Regions from separate parts of the Paenisporosarcina sp. TG-14 genome, predicted to be linked through region 1. Evidence: riboswitches for the same ligand, from Rfam matches in the RefSeq annotation. Region 1 holds a riboswitch; each other region holds the start of a gene.
What was found. Region 1 has a riboswitch for cyclic di-GMP ahead of flgB (flagellar basal body rod protein FlgB). Riboswitches for the same ligand answer to the same signal wherever they lie in the genome.
Positions count from the first base shown of each region.

Region 2: linked by a shared signal. The riboswitch ahead of C406_RS0116095 (hypothetical protein) and the one ahead of flgB (flagellar basal body rod protein FlgB) in region 1 are both predicted to bind cyclic di-GMP.
Region 3: linked by a shared signal. The riboswitch ahead of C406_RS0116760 (WxL domain-containing protein) and the one ahead of flgB (flagellar basal body rod protein FlgB) in region 1 are both predicted to bind cyclic di-GMP.

Region 1 is NZ_AMGD01000005.1:124,896-135,720, reverse strand. Features, by position in the region: gene flgL (flagellar hook-associated protein FlgL) at 1-197, shown strand, start outside; gene C406_RS0102370 (flagellar hook-basal body protein) at 962-1,804, opposite strand; gene C406_RS0102365 (flagellar hook-basal body protein) at 1,822-2,676, opposite strand; cyclic di-GMP riboswitch class I at 2,932-3,017, shown strand; gene flgB (flagellar basal body rod protein FlgB) at 3,096-3,497, shown strand; gene flgC (flagellar basal body rod protein FlgC) at 3,503-3,958, shown strand; gene fliE (flagellar hook-basal body complex protein FliE) at 3,991-4,287, shown strand; gene fliF (flagellar basal-body MS-ring/collar protein FliF) at 4,313-5,986, shown strand; gene fliG (flagellar motor switch protein FliG) at 5,998-7,011, shown strand; gene C406_RS0102335 (FliH/SctL family protein) at 7,004-7,795, shown strand; gene fliI (flagellar protein export ATPase FliI) at 7,782-9,098, shown strand; gene fliJ (flagellar export protein FliJ) at 9,101-9,568, shown strand; gene C406_RS0102320 (flagellar hook-length control protein FliK) at 9,646-10,825, shown strand, end outside.
Region 2 is NZ_AMGD01000066.1:30,985-41,809, forward strand. Features, by position in the region: gene C406_RS0116085 (MFS transporter) at 61-1,368, shown strand; gene C406_RS0116090 (response regulator) at 1,611-2,252, opposite strand; gene C406_RS0116095 (hypothetical protein) at 2,419-2,700, opposite strand; cyclic di-GMP riboswitch class II at 2,860-2,943, opposite strand; gene C406_RS0116100 (hypothetical protein) at 3,288-3,506, opposite strand; gene C406_RS0116105 (sugar phosphate isomerase/epimerase family protein) at 4,110-5,078, opposite strand; gene C406_RS0116110 (Gfo/Idh/MocA family protein) at 5,092-6,132, opposite strand; gene C406_RS0116115 (Gfo/Idh/MocA family protein) at 6,142-7,167, opposite strand; gene C406_RS0116120 (ThuA domain-containing protein) at 7,174-7,902, opposite strand; gene C406_RS0116125 (carbohydrate ABC transporter permease) at 8,359-9,180, opposite strand; gene C406_RS0116130 (carbohydrate ABC transporter permease) at 9,193-10,467, opposite strand; gene C406_RS0116135 (ABC transporter substrate-binding protein) at 10,589-10,825, opposite strand, start outside.
Region 3 is NZ_AMGD01000070.1:10,447-21,271, forward strand. Features, by position in the region: gene C406_RS0116745 (pullulanase) at 1-1,561, opposite strand, end outside; gene C406_RS0116750 (N(5)-(carboxyethyl)ornithine synthase) at 2,753-3,727, opposite strand; cyclic di-GMP riboswitch class I at 4,184-4,269, shown strand; gene C406_RS0116760 (WxL domain-containing protein) at 4,338-4,886, shown strand; gene C406_RS0116765 (DUF916 domain-containing protein) at 5,013-6,035, shown strand; gene C406_RS0116770 (DUF421 domain-containing protein) at 6,296-6,976, opposite strand; gene C406_RS0116775 (TerC family protein) at 7,461-8,231, opposite strand; gene C406_RS0116780 (LTA synthase family protein) at 8,880-10,817, opposite strand.

The DNA of each region.
Region 1 (10,825 bases):
GTAAAAATCGAGTAGAAGCGGTAGAAAATCGTCTCCAAGACAGCAATATCCAACTTCAATCGATGTTATCGAAACTTGAAGATATCGATTTTGCGGAAGCTGTAATGAAATTAAAAGTTGAAGAAAGTGTCTATCAAGCAAGTCTTGCTGCTTCAGCAAAAGTGATTCAGCCAAGCTTAATGGACTTTCTAAGATAGAGGCAAAAGCGGAAATTTTATACTTACTTATAACATTGAAAAATGAGCAAATGCATATGCATTTGCTCATTTTTTTAACATAAGAAAATATATAAAATTGATGTGTATAGAACCCAGTGGTCATGGTGTTTTTAGTATATGTAAACCAACATGCTAAATCAGAAATGCTTTGATGTAACGCTAGTTAATTCGATTTTTGTGAGTCTTGATTTCTTTATTAGTAATGGATTGAAAATGAAAATAGTCCACCAAATATGAGTGTGAGACTATCATTTTAAAAGATAGGACGTTTGTTTAAATTTAATCGTTAAACAGGTGAATGATTGTAGTGAAAGGCGGCGAGAAAACATGTGCTCCTGCGGTTACTCGTCGCAAAGATATTGGACGAATGACAGTTCGTCCAATATCTTTCCAGCGGAAATAGCATGAGCTGAAGACCCCGCAGGAGCACAATGGAACGAAGGCTAAGTACGCCACCTCGTGTGGCAACGCCTTCGTGACCAACATCCTGTTGGCCTGAGTAGGCTCACGGACCCGCCCGCGGAAAGCGTCCGCGTGTTTCTGCATCGCTACGCTAGCTTCGAAACATGAAAGTGCGTTGTAACGGAAATCACTATTTAATTAGAAGGCAGTCTTATTTTCTAAAACCTCTGTACTTTCTTAAAGGAAAGGGAGTACTTTGCTCTTTTATTCACTACTTTTTCAGGTTATGAAGTATCACATTTGACATCCAAAGCGTACCGAAAAATAGCAAATCAAGTTTCTTATCCCCGTATGGTATTTACTAATCCCATCATGTCATCAGCGAAGGAAATTGCTCTACCTTGGGATTGAAATAAGCGTTGGGTAGAAATTAACTCTGCCATTTCTTCTGTTAGATTAACATTAGACATTTCCAAAGCACCTTGATTAATTCTAATTGAGCCATCATTTTGCTCGGCTAAGTTCACAATTTGCATGGAACCAGCTGCTACTTGCTCGGCTTCCGTCCCTGGTAGTTGATATCGATTAGCACCAATTTTCTCAAGTAGATTTGGGCGATTAATATCTGCAATGCTTAACTGATATTCAGTCGGTTGTTTTGCGGGATTCTTGTAGGAAACGACAAGCGTACCATTTTCATTTACCTTGATAGTGTCATAGTCTCCATCAAAAGCAATCGGACGATTATTAATCCCGAGAACAGAATCTCCGGAAGACGTTACCAAGTTTACTTGGTCTGAATTTGGGATAGGTTGAACTTGAAATGAGCCATCTTTTGTATAGTATGTATTACCTTGTGAAGCCACACGGAAATATCCTGCATCCCCTTGAATCATAAAATCCAAATTGCGATCTGTTTGCTGGATAGATCCTTGTTCTGTACGAATGGTTGTTTGAACAATATTTGCACCTGATCCTATTCGCAGACCGTTTGGCGTCAATCGTCCGATTTCATTCTGAGCTCCCGCTTGTCTTTCGATAGATTGGACAAGTGTATCAGAAAAGTTTGCTTCCTGACGTTTATATCCAGTTGTATTTACATTGGATATATTATTTGCAATAACATCAATTTTTTGCTGTAGCGCACGCATTGATGTTGTTGCAGAATTCATTTGGATACTCATCTATAAGCCCCCCCTTACTAAACCCGACCGATTTCATTAACTGTTTTCTCCATATTGCGATCATAAGCTTGTATGACTTTCTGATTAGCTTCAAAACCTCGATATGTATTCATCATTTTCGTCATCGTTTGGGTTAAATCTACATTAGATTGTTCAATAAAACCTTGTTTAACGAAAGTGCTAGTATTATTTAGTAGCTGTACATCTTCAAAAAACTGTGGAATATCTTCCTGATTCCCACCCCAACGCATGAGTCCCTGACCTTCTTTTATTAATTGTTCAGGTTCTTCAGTATACCCAAGCCATAATCGATTAGTAGAAGTTCCGTCTTGCAACACAATTTGGCCGTTATCTTGAACCTCAAATTCTGTTGAGTTCACCAAAATGGGTTGTTGGTTTTGATTTAGTACCCTGTAACCTTCACCTGTAGTTAGGTATCCATCTTGGTCAACTGTGAATTGTCCATTTTGTGTATAACGAATTTCATTAGTATCGAGTCTAACTGCAAATACTAATGCTCCCTTTTTCTGTGTGTCTGGATTAATTGGGAGTAACTCACTCATAAGAGAGACGTCAGTTTTATTGCCGGTTTCTTTTAATGCCCCTTGAATGAAAGATGGAATTCCTTCTTGGGTATAAACACCAGTATTTAATGTCCCAATAGTTGTTTGTCCAGGAGGTATCTTGGAACCACTGTTCGTTGAATTCCCTGCCTCCACAGCTTTTATTAATTGAGCAGGAAATGCACGCATAATAGTTTGATCTTGTTTAAATCCGGGTGTATTTGCGTTTGCTAAGTTATTTGTCAAAACTTGCTGATTTCTATTATGTGACATCATTCCGGATGTGGCAGTGTATAAACCTCGAAACATAATGGATTCCTTCCTCTCAAAACACATGAAGATAATTATAAAGTAGCATACCATTTTATGTTAAGTAAATATAGATAATGTAAGATGAAAAATTAATAGTAAAAAATAAATTAAGATGGTAAATATAGCAAAATTTTTATTTAATAAAAAATTACATGGATTCAGATAATTATGTTACAGTGTTACTATATTTTGGTATTATTTTGTCGAAATGAGACGAAATCCCGGGATTGTAACTTAATAAAATATATTTCATACCGATAATAGCAAACTTATTCGAAAGATAAGGACGCAAAACTACGGGCCTAAATTAAACATGATAAGGTAGCCGAGTTACCGAAAAATGGAAGATGTAATGAACATCCACCTTTTTTTGGTGGATTTTTATATGGAAACAGTAGAAATAAGGAGGTTTAAGGGTGAACATATTTCCTCAATCTATTCATTCGTTAGAGCAAGCACTATCAACATCTACATTAAAACAACGAGTTCTTTCTTCTAATATCGCTAATGTTGAGACACCGAATTACAAGAGTAAGCAAGTTGACTTTAAAGCAGTATTGGAGAATGCAACTAACAACCAGTCCATGGCCAGTTATAAAACAAACGCTACTCATATTTCTTTCGGCAGCGAAACTACACAATTAAATCCAAGTATAAAAGTAAATAATACAACTACGAATAAACCAAATGGTAATAACGTGGATATGGACTTTGAAATGGCCGAGTTAGCAAAAAATCAATTATGGTATAACGCAGTAACGGAAAGAATAAACGGGAAATTCAACAGTTTACGAACAGTAATAAGTGATGGGAGGTAGCAGATATGAGCTTATTTAATGGTTTTAATATTAGTGCTTCCGGCTTAACTGCAAATCGTCTTCGCATGGATGTAGTTTCTTCAAATATTGCCAATTCAGATACGACCCGAGCTCAGCTTGTCAATGGCGAGTGGATTCCATATCGCCGTAAATCTGTTGAATTATCACAAGCTGGTGTTTCCCCATTTGAACGGCAACTTCAGTCGGTATTGAATAAAGAATCCGCTAAAGTTTCGGGAGTGGCAGTTACAAGTATTAGAGAAGATCAAACACCATTTACACCTTCATATGACCCTACAAATCCCGATGCGGATGCCAATGGGTATGTTCAACTACCGAATGTTGATCCTTTAAAGGAAATGGTTGATCTCATGTCTGCAACACGTTCATATGAAGCAAATGTCACAGCATTGAACGCTTCGAAAAGTATGTTTATGAAAGCTTTAGAGATTGGTAAATGATCTATTAATAATAGATTACTAGGAGGTAAATTATGAATAATATAAGTCAAATTCAAACCCCATTTATTCAAAATCAGTCGATCCCAAATGTTAAACCTGCAAGCCAGGTGGAAGGATTTGGTCAAATCTTTAAACAGGCACTTGAAGAAGTAAGTGCTGCCCAGAATACATCGGATAAACTGACCGATAAATTAGTAACAAGTGAAGTACAAGATATACATGAAGTGATGATTGCTGCGCAAAAAGCTAGTCTTTCCCTGCAGATGACCTTACAAGTTCGCAATAAAGTTGTCGAAGCCTATCAAGAAGTGATGAGAATGCAAGTATGATTTTTGTCGGTAGGTTGAAGAAATAATGAAAGAAATGTTACTAGTTAATAAAAATAAATTAAAAGATGTATGGGGAAGTTTTTCTGGTAGAACCAGAGGGTCAATCATTACTTCGTTTTTTGCAACCCTAATTATCCTGTTTGTCATCGTTTTTTTAAGTTCTCAAACAAATTTTAATCCCTTGTATTCTAACTTAGCTCCAGCTGAGGCGGGTGAAATAAAAACGGCAATTGAAGAACAAGGAATTGCGGTTCAAGTTTCAACAGATGGAAAAACAATCAGTGTTCCAAACGAAGAACTTGCCAATTTAAAGGTTAGCTTAGCAGCGGAAGGTATTCCGAAAAATGGGAATGTAGATTACGGAGTATTTAGTGAAAATATGGGTTTAGGAATGACAGATCGTCATTTTGATGTGGTAGAGCGTGATGCAATGCAAAATGAACTTGCCTATTTAATTAAGCAAATTGATGGAGTAGCGGAAGCAAATGTAATGATTACACTGCCAAAAGAAAATATTTGGATTACTGATGAAGAACAAGTGGCATCTGCTTCTGTAGTAATAAAAGGTGATCCATCCTTTCAACTGGATCAAAAACAAATTAATGGGCTTTATCATTTAATTAGTAAAAGTGTACCTAATTTGCCTTCTGAAGAAATTGTCATAATGGATCAAAATGGTCAAGTTTTTGAAATCCAAGATGAAACACAACTTGATACCACTTTGTCTGTATATCAACAACAGCGAGAAATAAAAAAGGATATTGAAAAAGATATCCAAAGTGAATTACAGCAAATGCTAGGTTTAACACTTGGTCGCGATAAGGTAGTTGTGTCAGTCATGGCAAGTATTGATTTCACAAAAGAAAAGCGTGAAGAAAACCTGGTAGAACCAGTGAATGAAGAAACTAATGAAGGTATTGATATCAGTGTTGAACGAATTGTAGAGTCCTATTCAAGTGAAGGAACTGCTTTTGAAGACACAACTGGTACTGGTGAGACTGATATTGCAAATTACCCAGGCGTTGGTGGAATTGGGAATAGTGAATCTGAAAGAACAGAAGATCGGATTAATCGAGAAGTAAATCGAATTAACCGTCAAATTGAACTAAGTCCTTATGTTATTGATGACATTACGATTAATGTTGGAGTCGAGCCTCCTGATCCTGAAGATTTAGCAAGCTTAACACAAGAGAATATAGCTGATATTAGAAGGCTGTTAAAAAATGCGGTAAGTACTTCTTTAAGTATGAATGAGACGAAAGCAACGGATGAAGAGCTGGATAACCGGATATCCGTATTCGCAACGGCCTTTCAAGGTAAAGTGGACGTGGGCGTTGTAGAACCGGAAGAATTTTTGTTATTAAATACAATTTCAAACAAACATCTCATGTTTATTGGTGCAGGAATTGCCTTACTATTAGTCATTCTTATCGTAGTTCTTATGTTCCGTCGAAGAAAACGTGAAAACATGGAAGACGATTATAGTTTTGACATGTTTGAACAACCTTCTACTCAAGTCAATGAAGGTACTGTAACTAAAGTAACTCAAGATGGTAAAGAAGTTAAGGTTGATGAAGATGTTGATTTATCAGAATTTAATTCAAATGAAAATCCTAAGCGTAAAAAGATTGAAAAACTTGCTAAAGGACGACCTGATGATTTTGCTAAATTAGTACGCTCATGGATGGCAGAAGATTAGGAGGACAGCAAATGGTTGTATCTACAAAAGAGTTAAGTGGTGTTCAAAAAGTAGCAGTATTATTAGTTGGATTAGGACCTGAAGTGTCTGTTGAAGTATTTAAACAACTAACGGAACCAGAAATAGATCAGTTAACGATGGAAATTTCTAATGTTAGACATATAAAAGCCAGCCAGACAGAATTGGTAATTGATGAGTTTTATGAGATGGTTCTCGCCCAGGATTATTTGAATGAGGGGGGCATGGATTATGCCAGAAGTATCCTCGAAAAAGCTCTAGGGAAAGATAGGGCAATGATTACCTTGGGACGATTGACTAGCCAATTACAAGTTAAACCGTTCAACTTTGCAAGAAAAACTGATCCAAATCAACTATTAAATATTTTACAACATGAGCATTCACAGACCATTGCACTTGTGCTGTCATATTTAGAATCAAAGCAATCATCGCAAATCTTATCCCAGCTAGCTCCTGAAAAACAAGCAGAAGTAGCGCGGAGGATTGCCTTAATGGAAAGTACTTCACCAGAGGTTATTAGCCAGGTTGAGCAAATTCTTGAGCGCAAGCTTTCAGCAACAGGTTCTCAAGACTACTCATCAACTGGAGGATTAGAAGCAATTGTCCGGGTGTTGAGCATGGTAGATCGTGGAACTGAAAAAGCAATCCTGTCGATGCTTGAAAATGACACCCCAGAACTTGTTGAAGAAATCAAGAAACGGATGTTTGTATTTGAAGATATCGTGCATTTGGATACACGTTCAATTCAGCGAATTATTCGAGAAGTGACGGATGCAGATTTAATCTACGCATTGAAAGTTGCGAGTGAAGAAGTGGCAAACTGTATTTATGGCAACATGTCAACAAGAAGAGCTGATGTTATCCGTGAAGAAATCAGATTAATGGGTCCTATGAAATTAAAAGATGTAGAAAATGCACAAACAAGCATTGTTACATTGATTCGAAGTTTAGAGGAGAAAGGTGAAATTATTGTATCCCGTGGTGAAGGGGATGAAATGATTGTCTAATATTATTCGATTCAATTCGTTTCCATCAGTTGAAACAAAAATTATTCGAACAAGAAAAATAGAAAATATAAGATTGGACTTAAATGAACAGGAAATAAATACAGGGCACAATAAACAACATTTGTTACAGGAAATTGATGCATTAGAAAAACAGTATAGACAACTACAAAGTCATATAAAAACAGATCAAGAAAATGCCCAAACAGACATCGATCGTTGGTGGCGAGAGAAGCAAGAAGAAGCAAATACAGAAGCTCAAAGACTGGCACAAGAAGCATCTACACAAGGTTTCCAGGCAGGATTTGATCAAGGTATTCTGCAAGCTGAAGAAGAATTTCGACAAAAACGACAGGAAATGAATGAATTAATACAAACAGCCTATGAAGAAAAAATAAAAATTGTGCAACAATCGGAACCATTCTTATTATCACTTAGCGTAAAAATTGCTGAGAAAGTAATTAAAAAGGAATTAAACCAGCATACCGATCAATTAGTAAATATCGTAAAGCAGGCATTAAAACATATCGAAGAGTCTGAAGATGTCGTTATGCAAGTCTCACCAGAAGATTATCCTATTGTAATTCCCTTCGTAGAAGAACTTAAAACATATGTTAAAGCTGATTCACAGTTTAAATTAATTCCTGTTGCTAATCTTGCAAAAGGTGGCTGTATGATCAACACGGCAAGTGGCTCTTATGATGTCACAGTTGATGGCCAACTAAAGGAGATTAAAAAGCAATTACTCGCTTATTGTGAGGAGAAGACGAACGATGAATCCAAATAAAGCTGACTATCTTTCTTTGTTAGAAGAGATGGAGCCGATAAAAAAGCATGGTAAAGTGATTCAAGTTATTGGCTTGACCATTGAATCAAGGGGACCCAATGCGAAAATCGGAGAACTTTGTCTTTTGTATCCTAATCAATTTGATAAGCCAATTGAAGCTGAAGTTGTCGGCTTTAAAGAAAATACACTTATGCTAATGCCTTTAAAAGATTTATCACAAATTGGACCTGGATGCCTAGTTGTAGCAACTGGATTTCCTCTTCAAATTAAAGTTGGACCATCGATTTTAGGGAAAATCCTTGATGGAACAGGAAAACCGTTAGATGAAAGCATACTACCAAAGGGTTTAACAAAGTATTCAACCAATAACATCCCTCCAAATCCATTGCAAAGACCTAGAATAGTAAAGCCATTAGAAGTTGGTGTACGAGCAATTGATGGGTTATTGACAGTTGGTCAAGGGCAACGAATTGGTGTTTTTGCAGGAAGTGGCGTTGGAAAAAGTACATTAATGGGTATGATAGCCCGCAACACAGAAGCCGATATAAACGTGATTGCTCTAATTGGTGAGCGAGGTAGAGAAGTCCGAGATTTTATTGAACGAGATTTAGGCCCTGAAGGAATGAAAAAGTCTGTCGTAGTTGCGGCAACTTCCGACCAAACTCCATTGCAGCGTATTAAAGGGGCAATGACAGCAACGGCGATTGCTGAATATTTCCGCGATCAAGGAAAAAATGTGATGTTAATGATGGACTCTGTTACACGGTTTGCCATGGCGCAGCGGGAAGTCGGACTTGCAGTTGGTGAGCCTCCAACAAGTAAAGGATATACGCCTAGCGTTTTTGCGATGCTTCCCAAATTATTGGAGCGTTCAGGGACGTCAAGTAAAGGATCAATTACTGCTTTCTATACGGTACTAGTTGATGGTGATGATATGAACGAACCAATTGCTGACGCTGTACGAGGAATTCTCGACGGACATATTGTATTAGATCGTAAAATTGCCCAAAAAGGACAATTTCCTGCTATAAATATCATGTCAAGTGTTAGTCGCGTCATGAATGATATTGTGTCGGTAGAGCACCAAAAAGCAGCCGTAGAATTTAAACGTTTGTTAGCTGCTTACTATTCATCCGAGGACTTGATTAATATTGGTGCATATAAAAGTGGTGCAAATAAGGAAATCGATGATGCCATTCGTTCTTACCCACTCATAAAAGAATATTTACAGCAAGATATTTATGAAAAGGCCAAACTCGAAGAGAGTATAGTCAGGCTAGCAACGCAATTTGGAGGAGCTTAAACGTGACACAATTCAACTTCCGGTTTCAAAAAATATTAGATTTAAAAGAAAACGAAAAAGACTTTGCACAAATTCAAATGGGCGATGCTATTAAAAAGCAAGAAGTAGGCCACCGAAAAAACGTGGAAATCTATCATAAAATCAACGATTTGGAACGTGTGAAAAAAGAAAAACAACAGAACGGTATTAACATCTCAGAGTTGAGAATGTTAGAAAACTATATTCATCAACTTCAAGAACAATCGGTATTCTCAAATCGTGAGCTAGTACATTTACAAACCAATGTGTCGAAAACACAAAATCACTTGCAACTAAAAGCTCAAGAAGAAAAAACGTGGGGAAATCTAAAGCAACAAGAACTTACACTGTTTGAAGAACAAAGCAAAGTGGCAGAACAGAATTTTTTCGACGAGTTAGCAAGTACGAGATTTTACCGCACATCTAAAGCCAGTTCAGCCGAAAGAGGGTGAGTCCAATAGACGCGTTGCAGTTGTCTTTTCAATCACCAGTCGTTTCAACAACTAAGCCTTTTAACAAAAAAACAGCGATGTCAACAGAAAAAGAAACAGTAAATTTTGCTGAATTGTTTGGAACCGTAACGGCGGAAGGTGAAATTGAAAGCGAAAAAATAGCTAGTGAAAATCAGCAGGGAGAACTGCTGAAAAAACTACTTGAAAAACTAGATGAAGTGGTAAAAGCTTTGGAAGAATTACCATCAGAATCATTATCACAAGATGAACAAGACATGATGTATTCGAGTGTTCAGATGCTATCTCTTCAAACGACACAATTGAAAGAAAAGCTTCAAGAGCCTAGTTCACTTCAAGAAAAGGTAATGCTGCTTAGTCCTACTCAAGAAAAACTGATGAAAAATCTACTACAAAGTAGTGAACTTCAAGAAAAATTGATGACTATAATTCGTCTAGTCAATCAAAATATGCAACAGGTAACAGTTGCTAATACTAAACAATTCGAAAGCGGTCCAGAAATTGTGGGGGTGGAAGGAAGAACTGATCTTTCCAGCCTAATAAAGTTTGAACAAGCATTCAAACAGTTAGTTACTTTTATTCAACATTTTCAAACCGAGCAGCAAGCGACTGGTAAACAAATTTCTTTTAAACAAATGGAACAACAATTGACTAATCTTACTCAACATATTGAAAACCATACCCAGGTAACAGAATCAAAACGAAATGCTATACAGAATATAGAGAACTCCCTATTACAACCAATCAATACCACTATTAAACCGAGAGAAAGTGATGGACTGATAGTGGAACCAATTCTTTCTGAGGAGAGTAGTCAAGTCGCTCTTACAGGACCCCAACTGAATGGGGCAAAAGAAAGCCAAGCTTCCGGTCGTGCAGAACCGAGTGTGCCAACGCCCTCGGTACGCATGTCTAATATTATCGAAGAGTTAGGTGAAGTGCTCCGAGGCTCCTTGCGATTAAGTGGCAACCCAGAAGGTACCCGAATAAGGGTAAACCTCTTTCCGGAGCATCTAGGACATTTAGAAATTCTGTTGACAGCTTCAAATGGGAAAATTGCTGCCCAAATTATGACTAGCAACCTAGTAGCGAAGGAAGCAATAGAACTTCAAGTTAACCAGTTGAGAAGTTCGATGCTACAGCAAGGTATAGTAATTGAAAAGATTGAAATAACGCAGCAAAGTTCTCAACAATCAATGGGACATCAACACGCACAACCAGACCAACGATTTTCACAGC
Region 2 (10,825 bases), on a different contig from region 1:
TCAAAAAACCATATTCAGCGTTATAATTAGGGGCGCTAAATAACTTTAACTTGTCATAAAATGAAAAGAGTTGATAAAATTTTGAACTTTTTTGGTAATAATCACACTGTACCGATAAAATCCACGTTTTATTATGGATGGTATATTGTGTTTATCGGGAGTCTGGGAGCTTTTTTCTCTGGACCTGGTCAAACGTATTTTATTTCTGTATTTATCGATCAATACATAAGAGATTTCGATTGGAGCCGTTCTCAAGTTTCAACGATTTACTCGGCAGCCACGCTTGTATCAGCTGTTTGCATGTTTTTCATGGGAAGATTAATTGATAGATTTGGTCAACGTAATATGATGGTTATTGTTTCCATCATGTTGGCGCTTGCTTGTTTTTTCAATAGTACTGTCAACAATTTAATCATGTTGTTCTTTGGAATTTTGATGTTACGATTATTTGGACAAGGCTCTATGACTCTTATTCCTAACACATTAATCCCTCAATGGTTTATGACAAAAAGAGGAAGAGCTCTTAGTTATATGGCTATAGGTGGATTTGCTAGTTCTGCTATTTTCCCACCGCTAAATGTTTGGCTTGTTAGTTCTATTGGTTGGGAAAACACATGGATTCTTTGGGGATTTACCATATTAATCGTCTTTACCCCACTTGCTTACTTTTTAGTTAGAAATACACCAGAGCAAGTAGGATTAGAACCCGATGGCTATATAACACCGATTAGAAGTAAGGCACATGAAAATGATCCGAGTTTCACGAAAAAAGTCGAAAGTGATTGGACTTTTAAAGAAGCAATCCGCACAAAAGCTTTTTGGTTCATTTTATCTTGTGTCGGAATCCCTGCGCTTGTTAATACAGCCATCACATTCCATCTGATTTCCATATTTAATCAAAATGATTTAGGCGCTGGAGTCGCGGCATTGGTTCTAGCTGGAATGGCCCTTGTCGGGTTTCCTGTGACACTTGTAGCGGGAAGATTATTGGACCGAGTTAAAGTCAATATAATTTTGGCAGGAATTTTTGTTTTAGAGATTGTCCTCCTAATGATGCTTCAAGTAACCAATACCATTTTCATGGCCGTACTTTTTGCTTTAGTTTGGGGAATCAGCAATGGATTTGAACGAATCGCGTTATCCTATGTGTGGCCAAGTTACTTTGGTCGAGCTGCTCTAGGTAGTATTCAAGGACTCGCAACGTCTGTAATGGTGTTTGGCTCAGCCATTGGTCCACTTCCCTTCGGTATTGCCTTTGATATTTTCGGTGGTTATAAGGAAATCATCTGGATTTCACTCATATTCCCTATTATAGGAATCATAAGTTCACTACTTGCAAAACAACCTGAAAAGAAAAAGGTCGTTTGATATAAGTAAAAGGCCACAACTCATTGAGCTGTGGCCTTTATTGTTATAAAAGTCATTAACTTTTTTGATTCAAATTTTTTCTTTTTCTGATGCTATTTTTGTAAATAGCTTTAAAGTCTTTCTTCTACTTTTTTGTATCAAAGTGAAAGGGAATGTTCTTTCACTTTGATACAATAATATTTGAAATATCTTAATCCTAATTGTACTAATTTCAAAGCAGATTTTAATTTAGTATTTACCGATTAATGGACCACATACGTAACTAAGCCTTTTGCATTTGCATATAGTGCGGCTTTTGTCCTATCGGTTAGATTAAGTTTTGCGAATATTTGACTCACATGTTTTTTTACGGTGCATTCGGTAATATGCAAGATTTTTGAAATTTCTTTATTTGAATGACCTTTGCCAATTTCAATTAACACTTCCTTTTCCTTAGGAGTTAATTGTTTTAAATGTCCATCCTCTTCAAATGAATCGCTTGATTTCATTATCAGATCAAGAACTCCTGGATCATAATATTTTCGTCCTATGTTTATAATTTGCAATGCATGCAAGAGCTCTTCAGGTAATGCTTCTTTTAATACATAGCCTTGAACACCTATTTCTTTCGCTCGATTAAAGTCTTCCTTTTGCATTGACGATGTTAACACTACAAACTTACAAGTTGCTCCTTGTTCAATTGCATTTATTATTAGATCTAAACCCGACTCACTTCCTAATCGGAGATTTACTAACGCTAAATCAGGTTTAGTCGTACTAAAAAGATTTAGTGCCTCACTACTATTCGTTGCTTCCCCAAGAATCTCCATTGATTCTTCTAACGAAAGTATGGAGGTTAGTCCTCTTCTAACTAGTGGATGATCATCAACAATAACTACTTTCATTATCCAATCACCTCATGCTCCTTTAGATTTTTTATTATTGGAATTTCGATTTGTATTCGTGTTCCTAAACCATGTATTCCTTCTATATTGTTCCAGTCCAGTTATCTGGTAGTCTATATTAATGTCATTTAACTCTGAATAATCATTCAAATATCTTTTTAAACGGTTAAAATGGCTGCTCACCTTTCTTTACAGAGCTTAGACTGTAAATAGCTGCCCTTAGTTCTTTCATTGTAGTATTTGCGGATTGTAATAGCATAAATGGACTAGAAATTCCACCTGTCGGAATAAGTAACAGAGTTAATCCAATTGTTTCAGTCAACACAATCACTTTTAATATTTTATTATTTTCTATAAATCTTCTCTGTAAATCAGTTATAATCCAGGCTGCAATCCCCAAAGACATAACGACTACTATTTTAAAAATAAGTGGTGATTGAGGACTCAATAAGTAAAAAAAGGAATTTATTAGCAGAAAATTTATCTGTATAAAAATACTAATCGCATCTTATCGGAAGGATTCCTTCTTAGAAAACGATAAAATTGGTTAACCGTTTCCCTCCCCAATTCATAATAAAAGCCTAATTAATTAGGACAAAATGTCCAAATTTAATTAGGCCGGTTGCACCAACAACTCCATACGTCCCAGGTGCCCATATATAGGATGTACATCATAGTTTCCAATATAGATATTTAATTATACTAACTTTAATTATTATATTATTCCGAATATTTAGAGATGTCAATTTTAATGTCGAATTATGTATTATTTTATTTATTCATTGATTACTATTTAATTAGAGTAATAGAGATATCCACAGAATCTCTATTTATTAGAACTCATCGTTTTTGTCATTTCATTCGTATAAGTTGGGTATATTTTACATGACAAGCGAATATTTTATTGTGTATTTATCGCCTCTATTATTTCTTTCAGATTGTTCTTAGAAATGTTGACAGCTCACCTCTTTCTTTTAATTAATCTAAAAAGGAAGATTCAATGGATATACCACCAATTCTTCCTTTTTCATTAACTTAATCTGCAACCGCTTCAGATTCAACAATAATAGATCCCAATAATACTTCTTGTGAAACTGGTTGCCCACTTGGGATTTTAATTTTCACAGCTATATTTCTACTATTTTGCATTCCTGAACCAAACTCTTTGCTAACTTTGTCAATTACTAAAACGTCTCCTCTTGTACCCCAAGCAGGATTGCTAACCGTACTTTGCGATACTGTTCCAAATGTCATATATTTTGCATATGGTCCTTTCGCAAAAACGTTACTTTAAAGGTTTAAAGATTCTTGATTGGAAATCATCGGGACACCACCTGTAATTAGTACACTTATTATACAAGAAAAAGAAGCAATCCCTTCCTCGACAAATTGAGGAAAGAATTGCTTGTTTAGATTAAAGCCGGCACATTTTGTTAGATTTTGAACAGATAAAGGAACCTCACTTTTTTAGATGAAAGAAAATATATATACAAGTGATTGAAGTGGAAGGCGGCGACTCCGGCGGGAATAGCGTATTCCGTGAGACCCCGCAGGAAACGATTTGTGCACAATTTGTTTGCGACGAGTAACCGCAGGAGCAAGGGTTTTCAAGCGACGAGGAGACTCACGGACCGCCCGCTGAAAGCGTCCGCCTGTTTCTGCATCGCTACGCTAGCTTCGAAACATGAAAGTGCGTTGAAACGGAAATCACCTTTCCATGCTAAGAAATTATAAATTAACTTTTTCAGTGGCCTTACGAGTTTTGATGCTGGGTTTTTCTATATACCTATTTATGAATAGTGTAACCTTGAAAAGACTTTCACAAATAAGGGTTTTATCGATCCATAGAAAACAACACTATAACCACCACATATCAGCCGGTTGTTCTTTAATCACCACTGATTTCAAGTTAGATACAGCACGCTGGAAACCTTCTTCGATGCTCATGATTGGGTCTTCGTGTTCGATGCTGACCACGTAGTCATAGCCATAGGTGCGAAGGGCACTTATAATGTCTGACCATTCTTGAACGGAATGTCCACAACCTACTGAACGAAAGCTCCATGCACGTGTGCGGATATTGTTGTAAGGTTGCATGTCTGTCAGACCATACATATTTACATTGTCTTGGTCGATATACGTATCTTTTGCATGGAAATGATGGATTGCATTTTCTTTTCCAAGAATTTTGATGGCACCAACTGGGTCAATACCTTGCCACCATAAATGACTTGGATCAAGGTTTGCACCAATGTATTCGTTCGTCGCTTCACGAAGTTTCAACAATGTATATGGTGTGTGCACTGAGAAACCTCCGTGCAATTCAAGACCAATTTTCACGTTAGCTTGTTTAGCAATTTCCGCTATTTCACTCCAATAAGGAATTAGTTTCTTTTCCCATTGCCAAGCTAAAATATCCCCATATTCATTTGGCCATGGTGCTACAGGCCAGTTTGGATGTTTGGCATCTTCGTCTGCACCTGGAGTTCCAGAGAATGTGTTGACAACCGGAACACCCATTAGATGGGCCAATTTAATGCTTTTTCGCAACGCTTCATCGCCATCTTTTGCTAAAGTTGGATCTGGACTTACCGGATTTCCATGACAGCTAAATGCACTGATTGTTAATCCACGAGAAATAACTGAATTCATATACTGATTACGTTTTCCTTCATCTTCTAACAGTTCATCAATTGGACAGTGATCCGTTCCAGGATAGCCACCAGTTCCAATTTCAACTGCATCTAAGCCTGATGCTTTTACATAATCTAGCATTTCTTCAAATGGTTTTTTGGCAAATAACACTGTAAATACGCCTAATTTCACGTCCAATTCCCCCTTAAGTGAATGAAACCGCTTTTCCAGTTTCGCTGCTTTGATAAATAGCCTCTATCACTTTGGAAACAATAAGTGCTTCTTGAGGCTTAACTAGAGGAGTTTGACGTCCTTTACAACTTTCAATAAAATTAATGGCTTGTGAGATTCCAGGATTATCTTCATCTGAAATCCAATACGGTTGTTGATCTAAAAGCATACCGTACTTTGATTGATAGAGCTTTAATGGAAACACATCAAGCCCACCACTTGTACCTGATATGCTAACTCCTTCTATATCATCCGCCAAATTTGCTGCCCATGATGTTTCAAATAATAGCGTAGCGCCATCTTTAAATTTAATATACGCTGTCGCATGGTCATCTACTTCAAATGTAGTAGGGTCAAACTTACCCCATTGATTCACTACATCTGGTTGACGGCTTAACTCATTGTAAGTCGCGCCTGAAACTTCTGCAATCTCAGGGAAATCCATTAAATGTAGAGCTAAATCTAGGAAATGACAGCCAAAGTCGATTAAACTGCCGCCACCTTGAAGATCTTTATTGGTAAAAACGCCCCAACCTGGTACTTTTCGTCGGCGAATCGCTTGCGCACGAGAAACGAGCGGACGACCAATTTCGCCTTCATCAATAAATCTTTTCGCAGCACGTGCTTCTTTCATGTAGCGATAGTGGTAAGCAATCATTAACACTTTTCCCGCAGCATCAGCTGCTTCAATCATCGCTTCACATTCTTTTGAAGTCATGGCCATTGGCTTTTCACATAGCACATGCTTTCCTGCATTTAAAGCGGCAATCGCAATCTCTGCGTGAAATTTATTTGGCGTACATATTGTCACGGCATCAACATGTTCAAAAAGCTTCGCATATTGTGATGTGTAAAAAGGGATTGAGAATTCGGCTGCAACTGACTGTGCTCGCTCCTGAATCACATCACAAACGGCGGTTACCTCAACATGGTCGCTTAACGTCAGAAAGGAGGGAAGATGCCTTGAAACGGCAATTCCTCCAACTCCTATAAGTCCAACTCTCAGTTTTTCCATCTTCATCACCTATAACTTCACAATTTTTTTCGTATCATTTGATTCTAACGCACCTAAGATCACGAGCAATGATTTCTTGCCTTCTTCGCCACTAATTAGTGGCGGGTTGCCAGTCAAAATTGATTCAATAAAATGATTAATGACACCAGTAGTTATTTGACCGCCCTCTTCATTTGATTGAATTTGTCCAAGGCTAAACTCTTCTTTCGTGCCATCATTTTTATGGTAAACAACTGAATAGTTTTCGTCGTCTTCTAAGCGTAAAACACCATTTTCAGTGTAAAACACAGTTGAATTATCTTCTTTGCCAATATAAGACCAGCTAGCCGCAAGTGTCCCAATGATGCCGCTCTGTGTTTTCAAAATAAGCACAGCATTGTCATCTACGTCAGCGTCAACTTTTGAACTTGTTTCAAGCATAGCAGCAACTTCAACCATTTCTTCGCCTAAAATATAGCGTAGTAAATCGATTTTGTGAATACCGAGGTCGCCCATAGCACCAATAAATGCTTCATTTTTATTAAAGAACCAGCTACTTTTGCCGTCTGCACTCCATGCTTCTGGTCCAGGATGACCAAAAGCGGTTCTGAAGCTGTATACTTTACCGAGCTTACCTGTTGCCATCCATTCTCTTGCTTGTTGATGAGATTCAACAAAACGTTGGTTGTGACCGATCATTAGCGTTTTGCCACTATTTTTTGCTGCTTCAATCATTTGGTTTGCTTCTAGTTCACTTGTCGCCATTGGTTTTTCGCAAAGAACATGCTTGCCTGCTTCTAGTGCAGCAACTGTAATTGGCGCGTGTAAATAGTTAGGCGTACAAACACTTACTGCATCAAGATCTTCTTTTAACAGATCGTGATAATCTGTAAATATTTTAGTAACTCCGTATAGTGCGCCTACTTCTTTTGCTCGCGCTTCATTGATATCACAAACTGCGACAAGTTCAACCTGATCATTTCCAGCGTATTCTACTAAATGACGATATTTCGCAATGCTACCAGTTCCAATTACACCAACTTTTAATTTTGCCATAATGTATTATTCCTCCTTGTAGCCTTCAAGCTTTTCTAGTGGCTTTGCATTTCCATAGACAGGGTAGTCACGATTTGTTGGTGTAGCCCATTTCACAGCATTGCCTATCACTTTTTGTATTTGTTTATTATAGTAAGTTGGATGCGTTTCATGCCCAGGACGGAAATAGAAAATTTTACCGTTCCCACGTTTAAAGGTTGCCCCACTTCGGAACACTTCCCCACCTTGGAACCAGCTAATGAATACGAGCTCATCTGGTGCTGGGATATCAAAGTGTTCGCCGTACATTTCTTCTTCTTCAAGTTCAATGTATTCTCCAATACCTTCAGCTATAGGATGACTTGGATCGACAACCCACAGACGTTCTTTTTCCTTTGCTTCACGCCATTTTAAATCGCAGCCAGTACCCATTAGTTTCTTGAAAATTTTCGAGAAATGAGCAGAGTGAAGGACAATGAGTCCCATGCCTTCCCATACGCGTTTTTGAACTTTCTCAACAATTTCATCGCTTACTTCATCATGTGCAAGATGTCCCCACCATAGAAGTACATCTGTATTATTTAATACATCATCGGTTAAGCCGTGTTGTGGTTCGTCCAAAGTTGCCGTTTTAACATCGAAGCCTTGCTCGACTAGTGCAGTAGCTAAAACTTGATGTATTCCGTCTGGATATATGTTGCGAACCTCTTCGTGTTGTTGTTCATGACGATATTCATTCCATACTGTTACATTCATTTCTTACACTCCTTTAAAGTAATAGTGTTGATTTCCGTTACAGGCGGACGCTTTCCGCGGGCAGTCCGTGAGCCTCCTCGCTCGCTACGCTCACTGTGGGGTCTCACCTGGACGTGCTTATCCCGCTGGAGTCGCCGCCTTTCACTACAATCACCAAAACGAAAAGTAACATCGCTAGGCAACTAAGTGATTTGGAGTAAGACATTTGCCGTTAGATAGAATAGACAGTCGAGAACCCGTAGAGAACAAGTTGTGCAAAAGCATTATTACATAACTTATTTTCGACGATGCTAGCAAAGCGATACAGCACACTTTCATGTTTCGAAGCTAACGTAGTGATGCAGAAACAGAAACAGAAATAGAAACAGGGTTTTCGAAGTGACGAAAAGTCTTTACGTTACCCTTAGGAAAGCGTAACTGTTTTGCGGAATATCAATAGCATTAATTAACATTGATTTACTCTTTAACTGAGCCAGATGTTAGTCCTGAAACTATTCTTCTTTGGAAAATCAATACAAGTATAACAATTGGGATGGTTACAATGACAGTAGCAGCTGATATATCACCCCATGGAATTGTAAATTGGCTTTGGTAGAAAGAAATTCCAACTGGCACTGTACGCCACGAATCTTCTGTATTGATGGTTAAAGCAAATAAATATTCATTCCACGCTGCAATGAAAACAAGAATCGCTGTCGTAAATATACCAGGTGCTGCAAGCGGAAAAATAATTTTACGGAAAGTTTGAAAAGGTGTTGCACCATCAAGTTTTGCCGATTCCTCAAGCTCCCAAGGTATCTTTTGGAAGAAGGTCGCCAAAATCCAGATGGCAAGCGGCAAACTAATGGTGATGTATGGAATTACGAGCCCCATATAGCTATTACGAAGGCCGATTGCCGTAATAAAGTTATAGATGGGTGAAATAATCGCAATTTGTGGAAACATGGAAGATGCTAATATTATACCTAATATGAGCCCTTTAAATTTAATCGGGAGTCGAGTCAGTGCATAAGCTGCAATGGAAGCGAAACCGATCGCAATAATTGTGGTTAAGCTAGAGACGATAAAACTATTAGTCATATAGCGAACCAAAGGACGATTCGTTAATGCATTAATATATGAATCTATTGAGGGACTTGATGTAAACCATTTAAAATTATTGAAAATTTCACCCGGAGGTTTGATCGACGTGAGGAAGACCCAGATAAAAGGGAACATCACGAAAAACACAAACACAACGAGAAAAATGTAAAAACCGATTCCTGGACGTTTGTTCATCTTAGTTCCTCCTTATCGAGATCGTCCACCAAAAAGATCAGACCCGATGAATTTTATAAATAGTGTTGAGATAAGCGCTACACAAGCAAAAACGATAACTGAAAGAACTGAACCTGCTCCGAAGTTTTGTTGTGAGAATAGCGTAATGTACGCATAAATTGAAATGGATTCCGTCGAGTTAGCTGGTCCACCGCCTGTAAGTACGAAGATCAGATCAAACACTCGGAAAGCGTCCAATGTCCGGAATAATAACGCTACTAAAATAGCGGACTTTAACATGGGTAATGTTATTTTCCAGAACTGTTGCCACTTATTTGCTCCATCGACTTCCGCTGCTTCATACAAGGAACCAGAAATCGTTTGAAGTCCAGCAAGTAAGAGAAGAGCCATATACGGTGTAGTTTTCCAAACATCTGCAAAAATAACTGAGAACATACCACCTGCACCCGTTGATAAAAGGACAGATGCGTCACTAATTAAGCCAAACTGTTCAAAGTAGTGAGCGACAATTCCTGTTTGTCCATCATACAAAAAGGACCACATCATGGCGCCAACTGCTGTTGGAATCGCCCATGGAATTAGAACCGATGCACGAACCAATCCTCTGCCTATGAATACGCGATTAATGAGCAAGGCAATCAGTAAACCGAGGACAAGTTCAAATCCTACTGATGCTATGGTGAACACGAACGTATTCCCTAACGCTTTCCACATACGCTCACTTTTAAGGTAACGTGAATAGTTGCTAAAACCAATAAAGTTAGATTCAATAATGGAACGGTTAGAAGAGTTTATTGAGCCTGCAATATTTGCTGATGCAGTTTTAAAGGCTTCATCATCAGAATTCTGAGATAATGTAGTCAGTTCTTTTTCCGCGTTCGTTAAGAAGTCTTTATAGTTTTTTGCAAATTCTTTATCGATTTTTGCATATTTTAATTTCTCATCTGAAATGGCTGTAAAGGAAGCAAGAAGACCTTCAACCTCTTCATATTGTTTGTCTAGTCCATCCATTGCAAGTAGGTCTTCATGATACCCTTTGATCTCTTGATTGATTTTAGTTGTTGCATCCTTCGTCTCTTGATCAGGCGCTTGTCCAGCTAAACCATCCAGATCTCTTGATAAGTAAAAATAATCATTTGCATAGCGTTCTAAATCGACATTGGATTGTACAAACCTTTCTGAACGAGAAGGGTCATTCAAACGATAGTCGAACAAACTGTTATAAAAGGATTGGGCTACCGGCCATAATGTGATAAGAATAACAAGTATTAGTGCAGGTGCGACCATCAAATAACCAAGTTGCTTTTCATTTAACTGAAACTTCAACTGTATCACCCTCTTTTTTAATTAATAGAAGGGAAGGTGAAAGATCCACCTCCCCTTTAGTTTATTTCTACTAGATTCTCTTTTATTCCGCCATAGCTGCTTCAATTTTTTCTTGCATGTTTTTCGCAGCTTCTTCAGGAGTTATATCTTCTGCAAGTGCTTTTGAAAGTTCAACTTGCATGATGTCAGAGATTAGCGGATAAATTGGTGATACCGGTCTTGGTACAGCATTTTGAAGTGTTGCTACGAACTCTTCATTTGAAAATAATGCCGCTGCACCTTTTACGTCTTCGTCCTCATAAAGTGCTTCGATCGTTGG
Region 3 (10,825 bases), on a different contig from region 1:
TATCGCTAAATCTAGACCGATCTTCATCCGTTGGGAAACCTAAAGGAGGATTATCCATGTTTCCATCTAATTCTTTCAAACCATAGCCTGTATGATTTAACACCACATCCACCATGATTTTCATATCACGGTCATGTGCTGCATCAATTAACTCATGAAAATCTTCCATTGTTCCAAAGTGTGGATTTAATTTCCCGAAATTACTAGCCCAGTAGCCATGATAGCCGTAATATGGGTCAACAGATGTACCGTTCGTTTCGACAGAGCGCACATCATATTTTATATTTTCTACAATTGGGCTAATCCAAATCGTATTGACACCGAGATTATCTAGATAATCTAGTTTTGTCGTAATCCCTTTCAAATCGCCACCTTGGTAAGTACCACGCGCATCGGTATCATAATTAAGATCATAAGGGTCGTTGTTACTCTCATCCCCATCAAAGAATCTGTCTGTTAGCATAAAGTAAATCACAGACTCGTCCCAATCAAAATCAGACTCTCCTGTCGATTGTCTCGTTTTCACTTCCACTTCAGCTGATCCTTCATAGGTGTTTCCATATGAATCCACCACGGTTAATGGAATGGTTTTCGTTCCAGCTGTAATGTCGTCATCTACTGCAATCGCAATCTCTTTTAAGGATGGATCAATCTCCAATTTAGTTGACTCGCCTAAAGAAGAGGCATCTACAAAGATTTTGCTAATTGTAATTCCGTCTATCAATCCTTGAATATCAACAGATAATACAGCATTTTGATTGTAGTCAATAGCTGCTGGTTGTACTGATCCTAAAACCGTCAAATCAGATTGAAGGAATTCAATCGTTGAAACTCCATCAACTGTATTGTAAGGATCACTTACTTCAGTTGTGACGCCATCTTTTGTTACAACATATGTGTATGCTGTTTCACCATTTGGAATGTTGTTGTATGAATATACAAATCTCTCATTCTCTGGCTCATAGGTCATTTCATTCGTTTGTCCATCAAACTTTAACTCTACTTTTTCAATCGTTTCCATTTCATCGTTAGTGAAAAGGGCTTTATCACGGTAATAAAACGTCGCGTTCCCTTGGTCAATAACAGGAGCTGAGCCATCCGGAACAATTCTAATTTCCTCCACCCCACTTGTAATATAAGCTTTTGTCAGTGAATCGTTGTTATTCACTTTAATAAAGCGATCCCCAAACTCTTTTTCTGCGGTATTCCAATCATCAGTACTACGGAGAACAAATCCAAATTGTTCCGTTTCAGGAGCAACGGCAATATTTACAGTTGCCACGCCACCCTCATATGATTCAAAATTGATTTGATCATTTATTACACCTGTATTCCAGGCCCAAATATTCCAAGCACCATATGTTTGATCTTCACGCATATAAGTGAAACGTACATGTCGTTCAGAAGTCTCCGCTGTTTGAACAATTTCATTTTCAATCGTATTTGTAGAATCTGAGGCAAGTCCTTTTTTAGCTGGTATAAAAGGTAGCCATAGACTCAAAACCATAATCATTACCATAAAAATCGAAAATTCACGTTTACTATTCTTTGTTATTTTCACTCACTGTTTCCTCCTCTTTGTCTTCTAGTAGAGTAGTAGATTAATTCAGGGTATCCTCCATTCTTCGATTAGACATCGTTCACTTAGTTATTGTGAAACCGTTTGCGCAAATAGATGAAATTTGCTTACATTCTGCAATAAGATATGGTCTCTTCTAGTTGAATGTTTACAGTGCTTGAGTTTATGATAGCGTTTACATTTGATTACATGAAAAATATTACAGTAGTTTTTAGTAAATCGCAACAATAAATTTAGAATATTCAGAATTAGTTTTACTCTTTGGGTGGCACCTTTTCCTCTTTTGGTACCTGTGCATTTTGGGCCAAATAGTGCCACCCGACTTAAGTGCACAAGAAACAAGTAACGATGCGCGAGTAAAGTTAGGCACCTGAAGGTTTCCGGCTCACTCTGGTCGGCACACCTGCTGCACCACAACCTGGGGAACGCAAAGAATCGTGATGTGACCTTCTCACATCACGATTCTTCTTTCTGATAGGCAATCTTGCGGCGGGTGTGCGTCCGTCGCTCGCCTTCAACCTTCACATGCATTGGTCTTTTATTTTGGTTTACTAGGGAATGGACACTTATTGCTCAGAAAGGAAGCCGCCGAAGATACAATTTCGGCGGCTTGGTGCTATCTATAAATATCATTCTGCGTTACTCGAATGAAGGGTTTCACACACTCTACCGTACCTGTGTAAGACACCAATGTCCTTCAATTTGTGGCTTACACAGGCACGAAAAAATACGCTCTTTTGTGATTCCTAAAACATATTGTTAATAAATGTTATATGCAACAATCAACGTAAATATAAAGGAGTGAAGTAAATGACACGAAGTGGTTACTTAGGATGAGTTTAACTAATTACTCTCTATTAAAAAGGATAGTAAGGTTTATAGTCGATTTTCAGTAATACATATTGCTTTACTTAAAAGTCTGATATCACTCCGTATCAGTTTTTTTATGTAGGAAATTTCGCAGTTGTAGTAATCTTTTTCTAATCGTCTAATTTCATGACGTATAAGTTTCATAGGTGGAACGTCCTCCTTGTTATTTTTTCCTCTATTTCTTTGTGTTTACCACTTAATTCATGAAATTAAACCGTTTGTCCCGAATACATAAATAAAATGAAAAAAAGGAGGTAAGTGAAAGTCTCACTTTGCTCCTTTATGAATTATTTTCAATCAATTTTATTGAACCAACAAGCCTCTAGCTTCTCTGAATTCCTTAATATGTTTATCAAGGATATGACCTTTGTCGATGACAATTGCTTCACGAACCATATCCGTCCAATTCCCATCAGAGAGCATGTCTACCATTGTGCAAAACTCTTCGCTCAACACTTTTGTAACGGTATGTGGAAACATGGCAGGCGTATTATCGACTGTATAATGGATCACGCCATCCACCGTATAGACCGGATCATCAATAGTCGAAGGACGGGAAGTCTCGATTTCTAAGTTAGGATCGCAACTTACATCGACAATCATCGCACCGTTTTTAAGGCTTTTTAAATCTTCTTTATAGATGATTCGATCTGTTCTGCTAGTATCCCACATTACGCAGTTAACGAGAACATCATAATCGTTCATATTTTTTCTGAATAAGGATTCCAATTTTCTACCGTAAACGTCAACATCTGCGCCTAGTCCATGGAGAATTCTTAGAGCCCCTTTTGCTGTATGGCCATTGCCTAGAATCGCAACTTTAGTTTCATAGGGCATCTTGCCACAGTATTGGTAAGCTTGGAGTATCGCAGCTTCTCCAGCAATTTCTCTGTTGCGATAGAAGATATATCTCCCACCATCAAACATTTCTTCCCAGGCCATAACGGTATGATTTCCTGCTAATACTGCATCTGTAAATTTGATGTCTTGAACTGCATGTGCCCACCCAATTAATAGTTTGCCAGGCGGCAACTTATCAAAGTAATCCGCATCGCCTAATTTAACATCGACAATCGCGTCGCACTCCAACACACGATCTCTAGAAACGATATGTACGCCAGATACTCTATATTCTTCATCCGAATAGCCTAAATCAGACCCATATCCTTCTTCAAAATATAACTGGTCTACACATTTAATGTTTGGTAAATCCTTTGGAAGTAGCGCTCTTCTTTTTTCATTGTTCTTATGACTTATGACAAACCCTAGTGTATACATAGCAAAGCCTCCAGTGATGATCTCATCACTATTCATCTTACCATATACCGGAAAGAATATGAGCATTTTGAAGTTACGGGTGGCACATTTCCCCCTTTTGGTACCTGTGCATTTTGGGTACAAAAGTGCCACCCAATTTAAGAGGACAAGATACTAACTAACGAGCCTTGGTTATACAGGGTTATTTAGAACTACATATTCTACAATTGTTTAAAATTCACCCTTATTTACCTTTTTGCTTGTTTCGTAGGTACTATTACCTTTAAATATTCAGTTAATTTAGTAGTTATAAAATACTACTTTTAAAACTTTTAATGAGATAATTATATTATTTAATAGTAAAATATAGGTATTATATCTGTTTTGAATTTTATGCCTATAGTATATATTTATCTTAACAGATATGAATTTGTCGATAGAGAGAGAGAGAGAGAGAGAGAGATTTGACAATTCTTTATTTGAAAAAGGCAAAAATGTCGAAAGACGTTGACGCAAAGCTGCAGGTCTACGGTTTTACAAACTATGACGGCTGGGTTGCTAAGAGTGAAGAGTGATAGTTATCATTTTAATAAATCTTTTAACCCTGACCAACAATCAGGAGGAAACAATAATGAATTCAATTTTCAAGAAATTAGTAACAGGAACGGCAGTATTAGCTTTATTGATGACAGCATTTGCATCGGCTTCATTGGCTGCTACATCTGAAGTAACTGGTGGTAGCCTTGGAGATTCAGGAATAACTGCTACAAATTTTGAGGCTGTAACATTAGATGGTACAACTCAAACGGTTACAGCTCAAATCAATTCGTTTACTATTACGGATGCAACAGGTTCTGGTGCTGGTTGGAATGTCTCCGTTGCTGCAACTCAATTTATGGATGGTACTGGTCTAAAACCATTGGCTGCAGGCGCATTAGGTTTAGCTGCTCCTGCTGTAACCTTAGTTGAAGACAATTCAGATCCAATTTCCACAATAACTACATCATCTGGAATAATTGATAATGGAGTTGCAGTAGAAATATTATCTGCAGCTTTAAATGGTGGAAAAGGGAGTTATAGTATTGCGTCAATTCCGATGACATTAACTCTAATGCCTAAAGAAGTTTATGCAGGTACTTATACTTCTACAATTACTACATCACTTACAACTGGACCTTAATCATTTGGAAATTTTAGCCATGTCTCAACTGACATGGTTTTTTTTGATACTTTGTTGTCTCAACGCCTTTACGTGTAATTAATCTAAGCAACATTAACATGCAGTTATCCATACAGGAGGAATATTATGTTTATACGTGTTTTTGCAATGATCGTACTTATTTTTAGTTTGCCAATATATGCTGCTGCAGAATCTCCAAGCTCTATGCAAGTAGAACCTATATTTCCAGAGAATCAAGTGCCTGCAACAAAAGGTTATTTTGATGTTGATGTCAAACCTGGAGAGCAGCTTACTCTTTATGTCCGTTTGAAAAATAGTGATAAAAACCCGATCACGGTGCGTGTTCAAGGGGCTAACGCATATACGAGTCCAACCGGTGGCATTCTCTATGAACCAGAAGTAGATTCTGATGATGCTATGCTACTTGAAGATGCCGTACGCATGACTGATTACTTAGAAGTAGAAGAAAGTGTCGAGATTCCTGCTGGTGAGTCGTTCGAAGTGCCAATTCAAGTGACAGTTCCTGAAAGTGATGGGGAAACGTTGCTTGGAGGAATTCTTTTTACACAAGAAGATGAAGATGAAGACGTTGAGGAAACTGGAAAAGACGAAGCTAAGTTTGTTGTGAAGACTGAAACTAGGTATGCAATCGCAATTAAGCTGAACCTTGAAAACAAGTCTGAGCCTAATTTTTCTTTAGGAAAGGCCGGTTTTATTTCAGATACTGCAAAAGTCTTTATTGAAATGAAAAATGATGCTCAATTGATTCAAGGAGAAATCGAAGGGTCTTACTCCGTTTTGGATAATGAGGGAACGGAGCTGTTTAAAGGTGTAATGAATCCTTTTAAGATGGCGCCAAAGTCTAAAATTAGATTTCCTTTTGCTTGGGACCATGAAACGCTCGAAGATGGAACTTATACATTAGCTATAAAAGGATATGCTGGGAAAAATGAATTTTCAACTGAAGAAAATTTTACCATTTCAAACAAAGAAGTTCAGGAATATGCTGAAAAGACAAATCCGGTTGCTGAACTCAAACAAGGTATACCAACTTGGGTGTGGATTGTTGGAGCAATTGTCTTTGGAATCATTATGTTTTTAATGGGAAGAAGGAAGAAACCAACAGCTAAAGACACTCATGTCCCATAAAACACAGCCTTGGTTAAAAAAATCGCATTATTAACGACAATGGCATCTACTTATTGCTTCAGGAATTGCGGGTGGCACCTTTTCCCCTTTTGGTACCTGTGCATTTTGGGTACAAAAGTGCCACTCAACTCAAGAGGACAAGAAACAAGTGACAATGCTTGGTTATAGCTGGACACATGAAGGTTTCCAGCTCGCTTTGGAACGGCAAATTCCACTGCATCATAACCTAGACAGTAAAAACTAACATACATTGCACCAATTTAATCCTTAATAGGCTGTACAAAAAGACCGTCTCCTTGAAGCCATTCGGCTATAAAAACATCTTTGTAGTCAGTAATATTTTGAGTATTTAATTGTGATTTTAACCAAGATTCATTAAACCCCAAATCAATCATTTCATCCCATAAAACTTCACCATCTCTTATTAAAGTGACTGGAACATAAACTGCTTTTGAAGTCATATTGAAATCTTCCTGAGCAGTTTTTTGGTACTTTGATTTCTTTAAAATACTAATCGATCCGTTCGCCTCTAAATAACAGTAGGCAACTTCACGAATAGAAAAGGTTTCACTTTGTCTAAGTAGACTTTGTAACTGATTAATATTCATCCTATTTTTCCTTAACGATTCTCGATCTACGATTCCATTTTTGATAAGTGCAGAAGGTTTCCCTTCAACCACACCCCTAAATGCAAGGAATTTTTGACTTAGATATTCAACAGAAAAAAGTAATCCCCCCCAAATGGTCATCGAATAAACAATATAAAATACTCCTGTTTTATGATCATATAAAGCATTTCCTAGTAGTTCGCCCAATACAATAGCTGCAATAAAGGTAAAAGGAGTAATTTGATTAATGATTTTTTTCCCTACAAACTTAACTATTACGAAAAGTAAAAAAAATCCAATTATAAGTTCAATTGTTAAGTCCATGATTTTCATTTATTTACAACACTCCGTTCATCTTTAATCTGCCCTAATTATTGCTTGAATATAATCTACAATTTTAGCTATCCATGTAGCGCAAAAACAACACTACACCTCAGAGAATGAAAATGGTCAAGCCCCCTTAAAACGGTGTATATAAACGTTATATGAAAAGACGAAACCCGATATTTTAGCTCGATGTAGATATTATTTCATTGCGTTCCTCGAACTGTTATTTAGACAAAATTCTGTATTAAACTAAAAGAAAAATTTCTTCTTTTTAAACCGTTTTGGATAATGATAAAAGAGTCAATGATCCTTTACATACAAAAAACGCCCGAAAATGTAATTTCGGACGCCGGTAAAATTTGTATATAGATTAGAATGCCAACCTCATGTTCGCCACAATAGCAGATTGGAGAGATCATTTAATTAGGGTGTGAATTATTTAAGTACCTATAATAAAAATGCTCTTGGAAAACTGCTTTTTAGTTTACGATTAATTGTTTTCTATAGGCTTCCGGTCGTTAGATAGGAACCAACCTGCTACAGCAATTCCAATTAGAACGAAGTAAAAGGTTAGCTTCCACTCAAGCGAATGTGCAAAGTCATATGAGATAACCCCTACATCTGGATGTCCTAATGTTAGAACGACAAGCTTAACACCAACCCATCCGACAATTGTAAATGCAGCAATTTCTAGACCTGGCCTTGAATGAAGTAAGCTCACAAAATAGTTTGCAGCAAAACGCATGATGATTAAGCCGATCAAGCCCCCGGTAAATATGACGAGGAACTTACCACCATCCATGCCGCCAATCTTCGGAAGATTGGTATTAGGAAGTGTTATTGCTAGGGCGACAGCAGCTAAAATTGAGTCAACCGCAAAAGCGATATCTGCCAATTCTACTTTGAAAACCGTAAACCAAAAACCGGATTTCTTTTTTTCTTTTTCTGCTTCATTTTTGTCCTTTAGTTTATTGAAATAGAGTTTCCTCAAAATATGATTAAGCGCGATGAATAAAAGATAAAGAGCTCCTATTGCCTGGACCTGCCACACATCAACTAAGAATGAGATAACGAATAATGAACCAAAGCGGAACACAAATGCACCTGCAAGTCCGTAGAACAAAGCTCTTTTTCTCTCTGCCTCAGGGAGATGCTTAACCATAATAGCTAATACAAGTGCATTGTCTGCTGCCAATAACCCTTCAAGTAATATTAAAACGAATAACACCCATCCATATTCCAGTAACATTGATATATCCATATAAAATACCTCCCAATTAATTTAAATTCCATTACTTGCTTTCGACGTGTCATGATAGTCAATTATTGACTATTTCAGTGCCTACTATGCAACCACTATTGATTGATTACTCCAGGATCGCTGATTAAAATAATTATCCATGTTCATATTAGTATCAAATCTAGTTCCATGACTAGATTCAATCGGGTACCTCTTTTATCTGATCTCCTTTCACATAATCTTTACAGTTAGTTGATTTATTCACTCAATTGGTCCGTTTCCATTCACTAAAAAAAACCTTTGCCAGAAAACGGCAAAGGTTTTTAAAAATAAAAAGACCTTTACCAATTGGTAAAGGTCTTGCTAACAACGAAATCGTTGCCAACAAAGCCGGGAGATTAGAAACCTCCGTAATGACGACCCTGCTGTAAAAGCTACTCCCCTTTAGGAGAACTGTTATTCAACTAATTATTAATACTATATTCTAAGAACAACTCCAATGTCAATTTAATTCTTTTTAATTTTTTACTTTGTGAGAAAACAACAAAAATACGAATCATCATCTAGACCATATGGTAGTGTGTTTCTATAATTGAAACTTTAATTATGTTTAATAGAGTACTAGTCTGATTAGTTTTTAGAGGTCCGCTTTTGAAGCAGGCTGCAAGTTTACTTCTCAAATCTATTAATCAAATTGCCCTCTAACACATCATCGGACATTTTGAGCTCTTTCACCCCTTTGTCGAATGGCGCGCGGCATTGTTCTGTGGGCAAAGTCTCCCCGCTTTCCCGCTCATAGCAGCTGCCATTGTCGTAGATGCCGTCAGAAGAGGTGATGAACGTCAAATCACCGGTGATGAAGGAGCCGTCACGGAACGTCACCTTCCGCTCTTCCCCGTTCCAAAGATTGCTACCAATCCATTTTCGTCCGACCGATGGAGCATCGATCAGGTCGAGAAGGGTCGGTGCGAGATCCAATTGACTGCCGGTCTGGTCAAATTGTTGCGCCTCATCGACTCCGGGAATGTGGAAGATGAGCGGAACTTTTTTATTGGCTTCGAAATAGGTTTGCTGTTCAGCGGCGTCTGCAAACTCACTGAAAGCTGGGTCATCTGCGGTCAAGCCGGTACTGTGGTCTCCGAATATGACCAGCATGGTATCATCCCATAGCCCCTCTGCTTTCAAGCGATCGACAAAATTGCCGATGGCTTGGTCGACGAAATGGATCGAGTGCAGGTAATTGCGGAAATGGCGCTTGCTGTATTCGGCATAGCCGTCCATGTTCAATACTTTATGTTCATCCGGCATTTCAAATGGATGGTGACTCGTCAGCGTGATGATATGCGAATAGAACGGCTCTTCCATGTCTACCATCTTGTCGAGCGATTGTTGTAGCATGGCGTCATCATTGATGGCCCAGCCGATCACTTCGTCTTCTTCGAAATCACTTTCGCTGAAGAACTGGTCGATTCCAAGTTGCTTGTACATGATGTACCGGTTCCAGAAACTCGGTTTATACGGATGGAAGACATTCGTGCTATAGCCTTTATCCTTCAAAATCTGCGGTAACGAATCGTATTCATTTTCCGCGTAGAGCATATAAGCCGAGCCTTTCGCTGTCGGATACAGCGATGTATTCAACAGGAATTCTGCGTCCGATGTCCGGCCGACACCGGTCTGTTCGTAAAATTCCGGGAAATAAATGCCTTCTTCTGCAATAAGACTATTGAGGTAAGGGGTGATTTCCTGGCCGTTGATCTCCCGGTTGATTACGAAGTCCTGAAGCGCCTCCACCTGAAGGACGATGACGTTCTTGTCTTTAGCCATTCCTGAATAAGGGCTAGCTGCAGGTGCCTCGTTTCTCTCCTCGAACCAGCTTGCGACAGATTCCACTTCTTCTTCGGTATATTCTTTTTTATTGATAAAATTATCTTCGGTATAACGTTGGAGGTTCGCCCCATGGAAGCCTAGAAGCCCAGTGAAATTATAGACTCGCATATTAGAAATGAGTTTATTGAACTGCCAAGCGCCGCCGTTTTCCATCGATTTATTAAAAGGAATGAAAGTGAGCTGGTAGCCGATTACTAAAACAAGCAGGCCCGTCAATAATTTGGGGATTAACAAAGGCTTTGCTGGCTGATGATTTCTCGTTTTCCTAAAATAATAGATGAGCAGCGGAATCATCAGCAGAAGGTCGATAAAGAAAATCAGGTCGGTCCAGCTAAACAAGGCAAAGACACTCTCCCCAACATCCCCGAGTTGCTTCATCTGCATCAATACGGTAATCGAGATGAGGTCCTCAAAATAGCGGAAATAAATCACATCAGCCAATATGATGAAGGACAGCAGCGCATTGATGATGAAAATGGCGAGGAAACGCTTGCGGCCATGGAGGAACAAGATCCAAAATGTCGACAACAGGATCGTTCCGACACTGACCATGATTACCCCTTCAAAAATCCGCAATTCCGTTTCCGCTCCGAACAGCCAGTTGAAAAATTCCTTCAGGTAGTCAATAGGCATCAAGGTGACGAAGATTGTACCGCTCACCTTTGCAAATATGTATAATTTCAACAACAAGATGAATAAAAGAATCATGAAATCCATCTGTTTTA